DNA from 2 places in the Desulfofundulus sp. TPOSR genome. Region 2 is predicted to be linked to the other one. Evidence: predicted binding sites of a transcription regulator. Region 2 holds the regulator's gene; the other holds the start of a gene.
What was found. Region 2 encodes Rex, which represses fermentation and respiration genes when NADH is low (regulators of the CRP and FNR family bind a similar motif). Its sites were predicted from a motif close to ATTGTTAANNNNTTAACAAT; they were not measured.
Positions count from the first base shown of each region.

Region 1: the regulator Rex is predicted to act here: its motif matches at 4,173-4,192, upstream of G7K71_RS04955 (DUF47 domain-containing protein).

Region 1 covers NZ_JAAOEF010000001.1:985,959-991,893, reverse strand. The annotation lists gene G7K71_RS04980 (acyl-CoA dehydratase activase) at 1-626, shown strand, start outside; gene G7K71_RS04975 (MBL fold metallo-hydrolase) at 645-1,418, shown strand; gene rph (ribonuclease PH) at 1,499-2,284, shown strand; gene G7K71_RS04965 (XTP/dITP diphosphatase) at 2,250-2,858, shown strand; gene G7K71_RS04960 (metallophosphoesterase) at 2,880-3,350, shown strand; gene G7K71_RS04955 (DUF47 domain-containing protein) at 3,451-4,065, opposite strand; gene G7K71_RS04950 (inorganic phosphate transporter) at 4,262-5,281, shown strand; gene G7K71_RS04945 (hypothetical protein) at 5,858-5,935, shown strand, end outside.
Region 2 covers NZ_JAAOEF010000003.1:957,526-963,460, reverse strand. The annotation lists gene G7K71_RS15745 (hypothetical protein) at 1-1,059, opposite strand, end outside; gene G7K71_RS15740 (MoxR family ATPase) at 1,180-2,169, shown strand; gene G7K71_RS15735 (secondary thiamine-phosphate synthase enzyme YjbQ) at 2,182-2,583, opposite strand; gene G7K71_RS15730 (TIGR00725 family protein) at 2,594-3,064, opposite strand; gene G7K71_RS15725 (redox-sensing transcriptional repressor Rex) at 3,117-3,758, opposite strand; gene hemL (glutamate-1-semialdehyde 2,1-aminomutase) at 3,998-5,290, opposite strand; gene G7K71_RS15715 (Lrp/AsnC family transcriptional regulator) at 5,301-5,777, opposite strand; gene G7K71_RS15710 (AsnC family transcriptional regulator) at 5,770-5,935, opposite strand, start outside.

The DNA.
Region 1 (5,935 bases), on a different contig from region 2:
CCGCCCTGCTGCCCGCTGGAACCAAACCCCGGGTGGTGGTCAGTACCGGTTACGGCCGCCAGACCGTAGCCTTGAAGGGAGCCAGGGTGATTCCCGAGATCAAGGCCCACGTTCTGGGGGCGGTCCACCTTACCGGGTTGTCCGACTTCACCCTGCTGGACCTGGGCGGGCAGGACAGCAAGGTGGCCCTGGTGCGGGGCGGCCGGCTGATAGATTTCCAGACCAACGACAAATGCGCCGCCAGTACCGGGCGTTACCTGGAAAATATGGCGGCCGTGCTCAACATCAGCCTGGACGAGCTCAGCCGCCATCACCAGAACCCGGTGGATCTCAGTTCTACCTGTGCCATTTTCGGGGAAACGGAGCTAATCGGCAAGGTGTTGGAAGGCCACCCCATTGGTTCCCTGGCTGCCGGGGTGAATTACACCATCTTCAAACGCATCCGGGCCATGCTGCTGCGCCTTTTCAGCGACACCCTGGTTTTTACCGGCGGTGTGGCTCAGAACGCCGCTCTAAGGGAGATTTTAGCTAAAGAGCTGGGGGTGCGGGTGGTGGTTCCCGATCACCCCCAGTATACCGGGGCGGTGGGCTGCTGTGTGGAAGCCAAGTTGGGAAGTGAGAAGTGAGAAGTGGGAGGTGTTATTATGCGGATCACTGTTCTCGGTTGCTGGGCTCCTTATCCGGCCGCGGGGGGGGCCTGTTCCGGCTATCTCCTGCAGGACGGCGGGGGCAATATCCTGCTGGATGCCGGCCACGGAACTTTCAGCCGCCTGGTACAGTTCATCCATCATTGCGACCTGCGGGCGGCGGTGATTACCCACCTGCATCCCGACCACTATGTGGACCTGCACTGTTTGCGCCACGCCACCGCCGCCGGGCTGCGGGAAAAACACCGCTGGCGTAAAGTGCAGCTTTTTTTGCCCTCGGAACCGGTACATATTTTTGAAGAGCTGTCCGCCTGTACCGATGCCTTTGATGTGGTGCCCATCGAATCCCTGCCGGAAGAAGAGGTGCCCCCGGGAATAAAGGTGCGCTGCGGGTCCGTAGGTCCGGTGCGGCTCTTCTTTTTGCCGGCCCGCCACAACCTGCCCGCCTATTCGGTGGGGGTGGAGGGATCGGGCTATTTTGTATATTCCGGGGACAGCGCACCCACCGAAGAACTGGCCGCCCTGGCCGAGGAAGCGGGCATTTTCCTTTGCGAAGCCTCGGGCCTGGACAAGGACGCTGAATTCCTGCGCTGCCGGCACATGACCGCCCGGCAAGCGGGAACCCTGGCCCGGCAGGCCCGGGTGAAGGAACTGATCATCACGCACTTTTATCCTGAATACGATCTCGCCGTTTTAAAGGCCGAAGCCGAGGCTGGTTTTGGCGGAACGGTGGAACTGGCTGCCGAAGGGGATACGTATTTCCTGTATTAATACTGAACCTGGACATACTAACTATATGGAACATAGGCACGGCAGCTTTTCAAAATAACAGATGTGTGGGAGGACGATTTATGGAAAGGGTAGACGGGAGAAAACCCGGTCAGATGAGGCCGGTGAAGATTACCAGGCATTTTAACAAATATGCCGAGGGTTCGGTCCTGGTGGAGGTGGGCGATACCCGGGTTATTTGCACGGCCACGGTTGAGGACAGGGTGCCTCCCTTCCGCCAGGATACGGGTATGGGCTGGGTGACTGCCGAATACGGCATGCTGCCCCGGGCCACAGGCGTGCGTACCTCCCGCGACCTTACCCGCGGCAAGGGCCGCACCCAGGAAATCCAGCGGCTCATTGGCCGTTCCCTGCGCTCGGTGGTGGATTTGTCCGCCCTTGGAGAGCGGACCGTGATCCTGGACTGCGATGTAATCCAGGCCGACGGGGGTACCCGCACCGCTTCCATTACCGGTGCCTTTGTGGCCCTGGTGGATGCCCTGGCCCACCTGGTGGGAGAGGGGTCGCTCCCCTATCTGCCTGTGAAAGATTTTGTGGCCGCTACCAGTGTGGGCCGGGTAAACGGAGAACTGGTTCTTGACCTGTGCTTTGCCGAGGATTCGGCCGCCGAAGTGGACATGAATGTGGTGATGACCGGTGAAGGCCGCCTGGTGGAAGTCCAGGGTACCGGGGAGGAAGCTTCCTTTACCCGGGAGGAATTGAACCGTATGCTGGACCTGGCAGCGGATGGCATCAGGCTGCTGGTGGATTATCAGAAGGAAGTCCTGGGCCCCGCCCTGGTCAGCCAAATTGGACCCAAAGGGGAAATGACTGATGAAACTGGTACTGGCCACACGCAATCAGGGTAAGGTAAGGGAACTGAACCAGCTGCTCTCCCCGCTGGGTTACGAGGTGGTTTCCCTGGATCAATATCCCGGTGTGCCGGAAATAATTGAGGACGGAGCCACGTTTAAAGACAATGCGGTGAAAAAGGCCACCGCGGTGGCCCGCTATACCGGCCAGCTGGCCCTGGCCGACGATTCGGGTCTGGAAGTGGATTATCTGGGGGGAGCGCCGGGGGTACACTCGGCCCGCTTTGCCGGTGAGGGGCATGACGACCGGGCCAACAATGAAAAGCTCTTAAGGCTTTTAGCCGGTGTTCCCCCCGAAAAGCGTACCGCCCGCTTTCGCTGTGTGGTGGCCGTGGCCACCCCGGAGGGGAGGGTTTTTACCGCGGAAGGAACCTGTGAGGGAGTGATTGCAGATAAACCCCGGGGTGAAGGAGGCTTTGGATACGATCCCCTCTTCTACGTACCCTCCTGCGGGAAAACCTTTGCCGAGCTGGACCCGGCGGTAAAAAACCGGATCAGTCATCGTGGCCGCGCCCTGGCCCTCATGCGGGAAATTCTGGCGGGTCTGCGCCATGAACTGGATGCAGGTTAAGCGGAAAGCAGGTGTTGTTTCATGCGCGTAGGTGTGGTTAGTGATACCCACGGAAGGGTGGACCGGGCTATCAAACTATTAAATCAGTTAGAACCACTGGATTTATTGCTCCATGCCGGAGATTATTACCGCGACGGCCGGCTGCTGGCGGAGGCGCTGAAAGTGCCCGTGCATGCCGTGGCCGGCAACTGCGATTTTGAAACGGGCGGCCCGGAGGAAGAGGTGCTGGCACTGGCGGGGAAAAAGGTATTTCTCACCCACGGCCATCTGTACCACGTGCATTTTTCCCTGCAGAAGCTCCTCTACCGGGCCCTGGAACTGCAGGCGGACGTGGTGGTTTTCGGGCATACCCACGTCCGCTACTGCCAGGAGCACGAAGGCATTTTGTTTTTCAACCCCGGCAGCGTTTACGCCCCCCGGGGGGAACACGGCCCGGGATGCGGCCTTCTGGTAATGGAGGGGCGGGAAGTTAAGCCGGGTTTTGGACCCTAAGGAATGGAAGCCGTGAACCTCCCCCGGGACAAGCCCGGTTTTTTCAATAAAAACATACCCCCGGCGTCTCGACCGCCAGGGGTTTTTCTATGCCAGGTGTTTAGCTGCGCATGATGATGCCTTCCAGCGCGTTGGCCACGTCTTCGCAACAATCCAGAATAGATTCCATCATGGCGTAAATTTCCTTGAACTGAATGATCTTTTTCAGATCACTATTTTCGTCAAAAAGGACCTGCAAACTTTCCCGGTAAAGCTGGTCTGCTTCTTTTTCCAGGTCGTTTATTCTAAACGTATGCCGGCGTATATCGTGGAGCTTTTTAGCAGCCAGCAACTGCACTGCTGCAACAATCTCTTCCGTGCAGTTTTCCACTATCCGGGCAAAAAGGCGCATGTACGGGTCCGGTTCTTTAATGCGGTATATGTCCAGCAGGTCGGCGCAGGCTTCCATGCCGTCCAGCACGTCATCCAGCTTTACCGTCAGCAGCATAATGTCTTCCCGTTCCAGCGGGGTAATGAAGGTCTGGTTTAACGCTTTGAAAATGGTGTGGGTATACTCGTCACCCCGGTCTTCCAAAAGCTTAATGTTTTCCGCGTAAGCTTCGGTGTTCTCCAGAAGCTCAACGTTTTCCCGGAAAAGCCTGGCCGCCTCCCTGATGTTTTCCGCAATCAGGAGGAAATGTTCGAAAAAAATATCGTGCTTGCGTTTTAGAATCATAGGAAAAATTGCCCCCACTTACTGTCCGGTGTTTGATCTCCTGAACCATTTTAAACGTTATGACGGTCAAAAGTCCAGAGGGATCGGCATGTAGGGACAAAAATTTTGTTATTGAATTATTAACAATCAGTGAGATCGGTGTTAATATACAGAGGGAATAGCCTGTCCAAACTTGTTGAAGAAAGGGGAATACCGGGTGCCTGACCCTCACCTCTTGCTGATCTTCGTGGTAATCGTCCTGGCACTGACCTTTGACTTTATCAACGGTTTTCATGATACGGCCAACGCCATCGCCACTTCCATTTCCACCAAGGCTCTGACGCCCCGGACGGCCATCGTCCTGGCTTCGGTGATGAATTTTGTGGGGGCTATGACCTTCACGGGCGTGGCCAAGACCATCGGCGGCAAAATTGCCGATCCTTTAAGCCTGAGCAACGGGCTGGTTATTGTGCTGGCAGCTCTTCTGGCGGCCAGTGCCTGGAACCTGATCACCTGGTACTACGGCCTCCCCAGCAGTTCCTCCCACGCCCTGATTGGTTCTTTAACCGGGGCTGTGATCGCCGCCGCCGGCTTCTCAGCGGTTAATTTCCACGGTTTCATCAATATCCTGAAAGCCCTGGTTTTCTCCCCGATCCTGGCCGTGGGCGTGGGTTTTACCATTATGACCTTAATCAAGCTAGTTTTTCGTAACGCCGTTCCTCACCGGATTAACCGGCGCTTCCGCATGCTCCAGGTCTTTACCGCCGCCTTCCAGGCCTTTTCCCACGGCACCAACGATGCCCAGAAAACCATGGGTATCATTACCTTTGCCCTGGTAGCCGGTGGTTTTCAAAGTTCACTTCACGTTCCATTTTGGGTCAAGCTTTCTGCCGCCCTGGCCATGGCGCTGGGCACCTCGGTGGGCGGCTGGAGGATCATCAAAACCGTCGGTACGCGCATCATCAAGCTGGAGCCCGGCAGCGGGTTTTCCGCCGACTTGAGTTCGGCCCTGGTGATCCTGGGAGCTACTTTGCTCAAGCTCCCGGTGAGCACCACCCACGTGATTTCCTCTTCGGTTATCGGCGTGGGTACGGCCAGGCGTTTTTCCACGGTCAAGTGGGGGACGGCGCAAAAGATCGTCCTGGCCTGGGTGGTGACGCTGCCAGTGACTGCCGTTCTGGCGGGGTTGTCCTACGGGCTGTGCGCCGGTATCGGCCGGCTGGCGGCAGTGTTTTAAAAAGGAAAAAGAGCAAAGTAATAGCTGCCAAGGTAGTTAGTTTTTTCCTTGCAAAAAGTAAATAATTTGCCTGCCGCGTAAAACAAAAAGAAACCCCCGTAAAGGGGGTTTTGCGGGTACGTTGCTTACCCGGGTATATATGAGCAAGGCGATTTTAACGGGGTTACTGGACGCCGGTCACCAGACCGACCTTCTTTTTCCAAATGATGCCCCGGATGGGAGCATACAAAAAGGCTGGCTACCCGGCCTACAGCCGGATTGCCAGCCTATCGTTGTTCGATTCGGCTGAAACCTAACTTACTACCCCTTTTATGCTACCAAAGGATCAAGCTCATGTCAATAGGTTTTTAACGTTTTTAACAAAAGCCCGTATCTCTGATATTTTCATTGACGATTGAGAACAATTATCAGGAAAATTGTCCTAAAAGCTATTGACAGAGGCTTGTGATTTTGGTAACATGAAGCCAAAGAAAAAATAGGCCGAATGGAACAACCATAGGCCGGTTTTCCTGGATATATGCCAGGAAGCCGGCCTTTTTCTCTTCCTCAAAATTTTAACGAAAGGGGAGAACGCCGATGGCGGGTAAACGTTCCCCTGCTGCCGTCCAAAGAGAGAAGATGGAAGACGTCGCCCTGCTGGCCGTCGACGTTGTG
Region 2 (5,935 bases):
TTCCAGTACCCGGTTAGTGAAACTTTCCATGGCCCTGTACAACTGGACTACCCGATCCACTGCCCCTTCCTCTGCCAGGTTAACTGAAGCGGCGAGGCTCATTTGCCTTTCTTTGATGTTATAACTGGCCAGGAAGGTTCCCGGGCGGGTAAAAAGATGAAACCGGTGATCTTTGGTAAATCCCAGGTTTTTAATTAAGGCATGAGGTTCCAGGCTGATTTTATCTATAGTCCGATGCAGGGTTAAATCGGTAAAACCAAGCATTGCAGTCAACTGCTGGTGGAGTTTTTCGGTCAGTAGCTCCGGTTTTTCCAGGTAAAGCTCCGCTTCTATTTTTTGGGCGCTCTGGCGGAAAGTGAGGTGGCCGGCAGGATCAAAAAAGGCCCGCAGGGCATCCTGCTCCTCTAAATAAAGGGTTTGGCCCTGAAAGTGATTTAAAAATTCCGCACAGCACTCCGGCGTTACAACTTTTCGGGTTGATATGGTTAGCACCCCTACCAGGGGTTCTTCCCTGGGTGTGGTTACTTCCGGGGTAAATACCCGCAGCACTTCCGCGAGGGAAATTTTATTTAAGAGCTGCCGGCAATGGTGCTCCGCGTCCCGGAAGTGGGTGGTAAATTTAATCTTGGCCGTGGCTATCCCTCCCTGGACCATCAGGGAAACCGGGCAACTGACCGCCACGTCCCGCGATTGCCACTGCACCTGGAATTGTCCGGCCAGCTCTTCCGCTTCCAGGTCGAGATGTTCCAGCAGGGTTAACCTTTCCATAATTTCCGGTAACGGGCGGGCTATGGCGGTAACCAGAATTTTTTGATCGGTTACCGGCTCGAAGTAAGAGGAAGAGTAGGTATGGGGTACAATGGAAAAAAGCCGGGGGACGATTTTCTCTCCCCATTCCCATTGCCGGGTGGTAATATAAATATAGCTTTGCCCCACGGTCATTTGTAGACCGTCCACAAGGATTTCATTCCCCCGGGTGCACAGGCCCGGTTGTTCCGCCAGAAAAGTCAGCAAGGCGGGCTTTTTGTCCATGTTGCGGGTGAGAATCTCAATACGCACGTTTTGCCACCCGTTATGTAAAGATTTTTAGACTGCGTCTTTTTACTTTCATTTTGTCGGTTCGACTGTGGTTTCGTCAAGGTGCATTTTGCCAGTGTTTCTACGGAGGTAGGAAAATGTATGCACCGCCTGTTCCGCAGTGTGCAAACTGTAGCCGATGGCCTTTTGCGGCAGCAGTATCTGTGTAACCGTACTGTGGCCACTACCCTTTTCCTGGCCGCCCACCTGGGCAAGCCGCTGCTGGTGGAGGGACCGGCGGGCGTGGGTAAGACAGCCCTGGCCCAGGCCCTGGCCGGAGCATTGAATACCCCGCTGGTTCGCCTGCAATGTTATCCCGGTCTGGATGAAGCCAAAGCCCTTTACGAGTGGAATTATCAAAAACAGCTACTTTACATCCAGGTTGCCGCTGGAAGTAAGCAGGTATGGGAAGAACTGCGCCAGGATATTTATACACCGGAATTTTTACTGGCCCGGCCGCTTTTGAAAGCTTTTTTGTCCGAAAAACCGGTGGTCCTTTTGGTGGATGAAGTGGACAAAAGCGATGAGGAACTGGAAAGCTTTCTTTTAGAGGCCCTTTCCGAGTTTCAGGTTTCCATTCCCGAACTGGGTACCATACGGGCCAGGCATATCCCCTTCACCCTGCTTACCAGCAACAGCAGCCGGGAGTTCAGTGATGCCTTAAAAAGGCGCTGTTTGCACCTGTACATCCCCTATCCCACTGCTGAGCAGGAGCGGGCCATTGTTGCTTTAAAGGTTCCCGGAATTGATGGTCGGCTGGCCGCTCAAGTGGTTGATTTCGTTCACAATCTGCGTCGTTTACCCCTCAAAAAAAGCCCCAGCATAGCCGAAACCCTGGACTTTGCCCGCACCATGCTGCTGCTGGAGGCAAAGCAACTGGAGTTGCGGGTGGTAGCTGAGGCGCTGAATGTCTTGCTGAAATACCAGGAAGATGTGGAAAAAGTCATGACCAGGCTGGGGGATTTGCTGCCGGAAGTCCGGGAGGAGGATGGTGTCCCTGCCGCCCAGGGTACCCTTCCCCGTGCGGTGGCGGCAGGTGAAGAAACGGAAGAGGAGCCAGGGGGCGTGGACCTGTCCCGCTTCAACTTTTAGATGTGAGGAAATCTAATCGGCTACCACCTTGACCAGCACTTTGCGCTGCCGGGGTCCGTCGAATTCGCAGAAGAAGATCCCCTGCCAGGTACCCAGGACCAGCTGGCCGCCGGTCACCAGCACGGTCAGGGATGAGCCCACGAGGCTGGCCTTGATATGGGCGTCGGCGTTTCCTTCCAGGTGCCGGTAGTTTCCCTCCCGCGGTACCAGCCTGTCAAGCCCGGACAGTATGTCATGGGCAACTGACGGGTCGGCGTGCTCGTTAATGGTAATGCCGGCTGTGGTATGGGGTACAAAGAGGTGGCAGCATCCTTCGGAGATTTTTTCCGCCTGAACGATTTTCCTTACTTGAGAAGTAATATCCACAAGCTGGGAGCGGGCTGTAGTGTTAACGGTTAGGGTATGGATCATCATGGTTCCCCTTTCAAGTAGAAATTAAAAGCAGAGCCAGCTCCACTGCTTCCCGGGCACTGGTAGCTGGGCGTATGCCACCGGACAGGCCGGGGCGTTCCAATTTCCAGGTGCCCAGGCCAATTACCGGCTTGTTCATTTTAAGAGCCAGGCCGATTTCCGAAAGAGTGCCGTAACCTCCACCGATGGCAATGAGGGCATCGGCGGCACAGGCTATAATGGCGTTTCGCGCATCTCCCAGTCCGGTGGGCAGGGCCACCGTTAAATAGGGATTACCTTCCCCGCGGTGGCGGCCCGGGAGAATGCCGACGACCATTCCTCCTGCCTGGCGGGCGCCCCGGGAAGCGGCTTCCATAATCCCGCCCCGGCCGCCGCAAATTAAAATAGCCCCTCGCCGGGCGATTTCACGGCCCACTTCCTCGGCCAGTTCCCGTTCCGGCTCTGTACATTCGGCTCCACCAATGACACCGATATACCAGGTCATTTTCTATCACCGGCTAAAGGAAAGGCCGTGGTGCACGGCCTTTCACGGTGTTTTACAGGCGTTGGGCGGACTTGAAGCCCAAATTAAAGGTGAGTATTTCCAGTTTCACGGACAGGTCCACATTGCGGATCTCTATCCCTTCCGGCAGGTTCAAGGCTACCGGGGCAAAATTTAAAATTGCCTCCAGGCCGTTTTTAACCATAAAGTCGGCCACATCCTGGGCCGCCCGGGGAGGTACGGCGATAATGCCGATGCGGGCTTTGTGTTCCTGAATTACCTCGGGCATTTTTTCCATGGGCAACACTTCAAGTTCGGCAATTTTCTTGCCTATTTTGGTCAGGTCGTTGTCAAAGACGCCTACAATTTTAAAACCCCGGCTGTTAAATCCCTTGTACGTGCATAGTGCATATCCCAGATTACCGGCACCTACCAGAATCAACGGCCAGTCCTGGTCCAGCCCCAGAATCTTTTTGGTGTAGCGCATGAGATCTTTGACATTATAGCCAACTCCCCGGGTGCCAAATTCGCCAAAGTAGGCCAGATCCTTGCGCACCTGGGCCGGACTTACTCCTACCCCTTCAGCGATTTCCCCGGAGGAGACAGTGGTTACTCCGTTACGGTCCAGCCGTTCAAGATACCGGGAATATATCGATAGCCTGGTTACTGTGGCTTCTGGGACGCGCAGGGTCTTCATCAAATCGCCTCCTTGCTCTTATATTCTATGCAAATAAGGGGCCTTATCCCGGCCCCGGTAGAAGACCGGTTTTTTAAGTTATAAAATTCACATGCTAGGTATTTTATATCATTTGTACCCCTCTCTGTCAAATGACTTTTTCCCGGAAAGCAAAGAAAAGCCCCGAAAAGAAGTTTCTCCCCGGGGAATGGTTGCGAACATAAATTCGCCCTCTCCCTTCAACCCTGTAACTTTTATTTTTATATCTTGCTGGCAGCGGCAAAGGCCTTCCGGGCTGCTTCCACCGTCCGCTGGATTTGTTCGTCCGTATGGGCCAGGCTGACAAAGGCTGCCTCGAATTGGGACGGGGCCAGGTAAATCCCCTGTTCCAGCATAGACTGGAAGAAGGCAGCAAAGCGGCGGGTATCGGCCGTGCAGGCAGTGGCATAATCCACTACCGGTGTTTCGGTAAAGAAAGTGCAGAGCATGGAACCAACCCGGTTAAAGGAGAGCACAAGGCCTGCTTCCCCGGCGGCTTCGGCCAGTCCCCGGGCGAGAAGGGCGGACTTGCGCTCCAGTTCTTCGTAAGTGCCGGGCCGTTTTAGTACCTTTAAGGTGGCCAGGCCCGCGGTTACGGCCAGGGGGTTGCCCGAAAGGGTGCCTGCCTGGTAAACCGGGCCTTCCGGCGCCACCTGTTCCATGATGTGCCGCTTTCCACCGTAGGCGCCCACGGGCAGGCCGCCGCCGATGATTTTGCCCAGGCAGGTCAGGTCGGGATCGATATTGTACAGGGCCTGGGCGCCGCCGTAAGAAAGCCTGAAGCCGGTGATCACTTCATCAAAGATCAATAATGCTCCGTAACGGCGGGTGATTTCCCTGAGGCCCTCCAGAAAGCCTTCCCTGGGCGGTACTACGCCCATGTTGCCCGCTACCGGTTCCACAATCACGGCGGCAATATCCTCGCCTTCCCGGGCGAAGATTGCTTCTAAAGTATCCAGGTCGTTATATGGGGCCGCAATGGTGTCCGCCGCCGTGCTGGCCGGCACACCGGGGCTGCTGGGCACCCCCAGGGTAAGGGCCCCGGAACCGGCTTTAATCAACAAAAAGTCGGCGTGGCCATGGTAACAGCCCTCAAACTTAACAATTTTATTGCGCCCCGTATACGCCCGGGCCAGCCGCAAGGCGCTCATGGTTGCTTCGGTGCCCGAGTTTACCAGGCGCACCATTTCCACGGCCGGTAGCGCTTCTACAATGGCCCTGGCCAGCTCAATTTCCAGTTCGGTGGGAGCACCAAAACTGGTGCCGATTTCCAGGCATTCCTGCAGGGCCGCCGTTACTTCCGGGTGCCGGTGACCCAGGATGAGCGGTCCCCAGGAGCCCACGTAGTCTATGTATTCATTGCCGTCCACATCATAAATCAGCGCTCCCTTTCCCCGGGCAATGAAAAGGGGTTGTCCCCCCACGGCTTTAAAGGCCCTTACGGGGCTGTTTACGCCGCCGGGCATGTAACGGCGGGCCTGGGCGAACAGTTCCTTAGACCTTTCGTAAGACAAGATACCACCCTCATTTCTCCACAAAGTATTTCATACTGCTCTTTTTTAATTCGGCTATACTAAATAACAGACGGTAGTTGGCAACCCCGCTGGTCCGGGAGAGCCGGGCGGCAATCTCCCGGCAATCCTGGGGCGTCTGTCCGTGGACCACGGTAAACAAGTTGTACGGCCAGTCGGGTAGCCGGGCGGGACGCTGGTAACAGTGGGAAACCTCATCAAAGGAGGCCATCAGCCGGCCCACTTCTTCCATGCGTTCCTCCGGGACTTGCCAGACCACCATGGCGTTGGAAACGTAACCCAGGTCCTGATGGCGCACGGCCGCCCCAAAACGCCGGATCACCCCCCGGTCGACAAAATCCCGCACCTTGGCCAAAAGCTCTTCCTCACCAATACCCAGTTTTTCCGCCAGGGCCAAAAAGGGACGGCTGACCAGGGGAAGACCTTCCTGCAGGGCGCGGATAATTTCTTTGTCCAGCTGACTAAGCATTCTCATCCTCCCCCAGGTCAAAGTTCACCCTGATTTTAAAAATTCTTAAAGCCGGGAGGTGGAGCATATCTGCTATGCCGGTGCGTCTTTTGATTTCCTCCAAGGTATTTTCCAGCTTGGCCTGGGATTCCACCAGCAGCGTAAACCACATGTTGTAC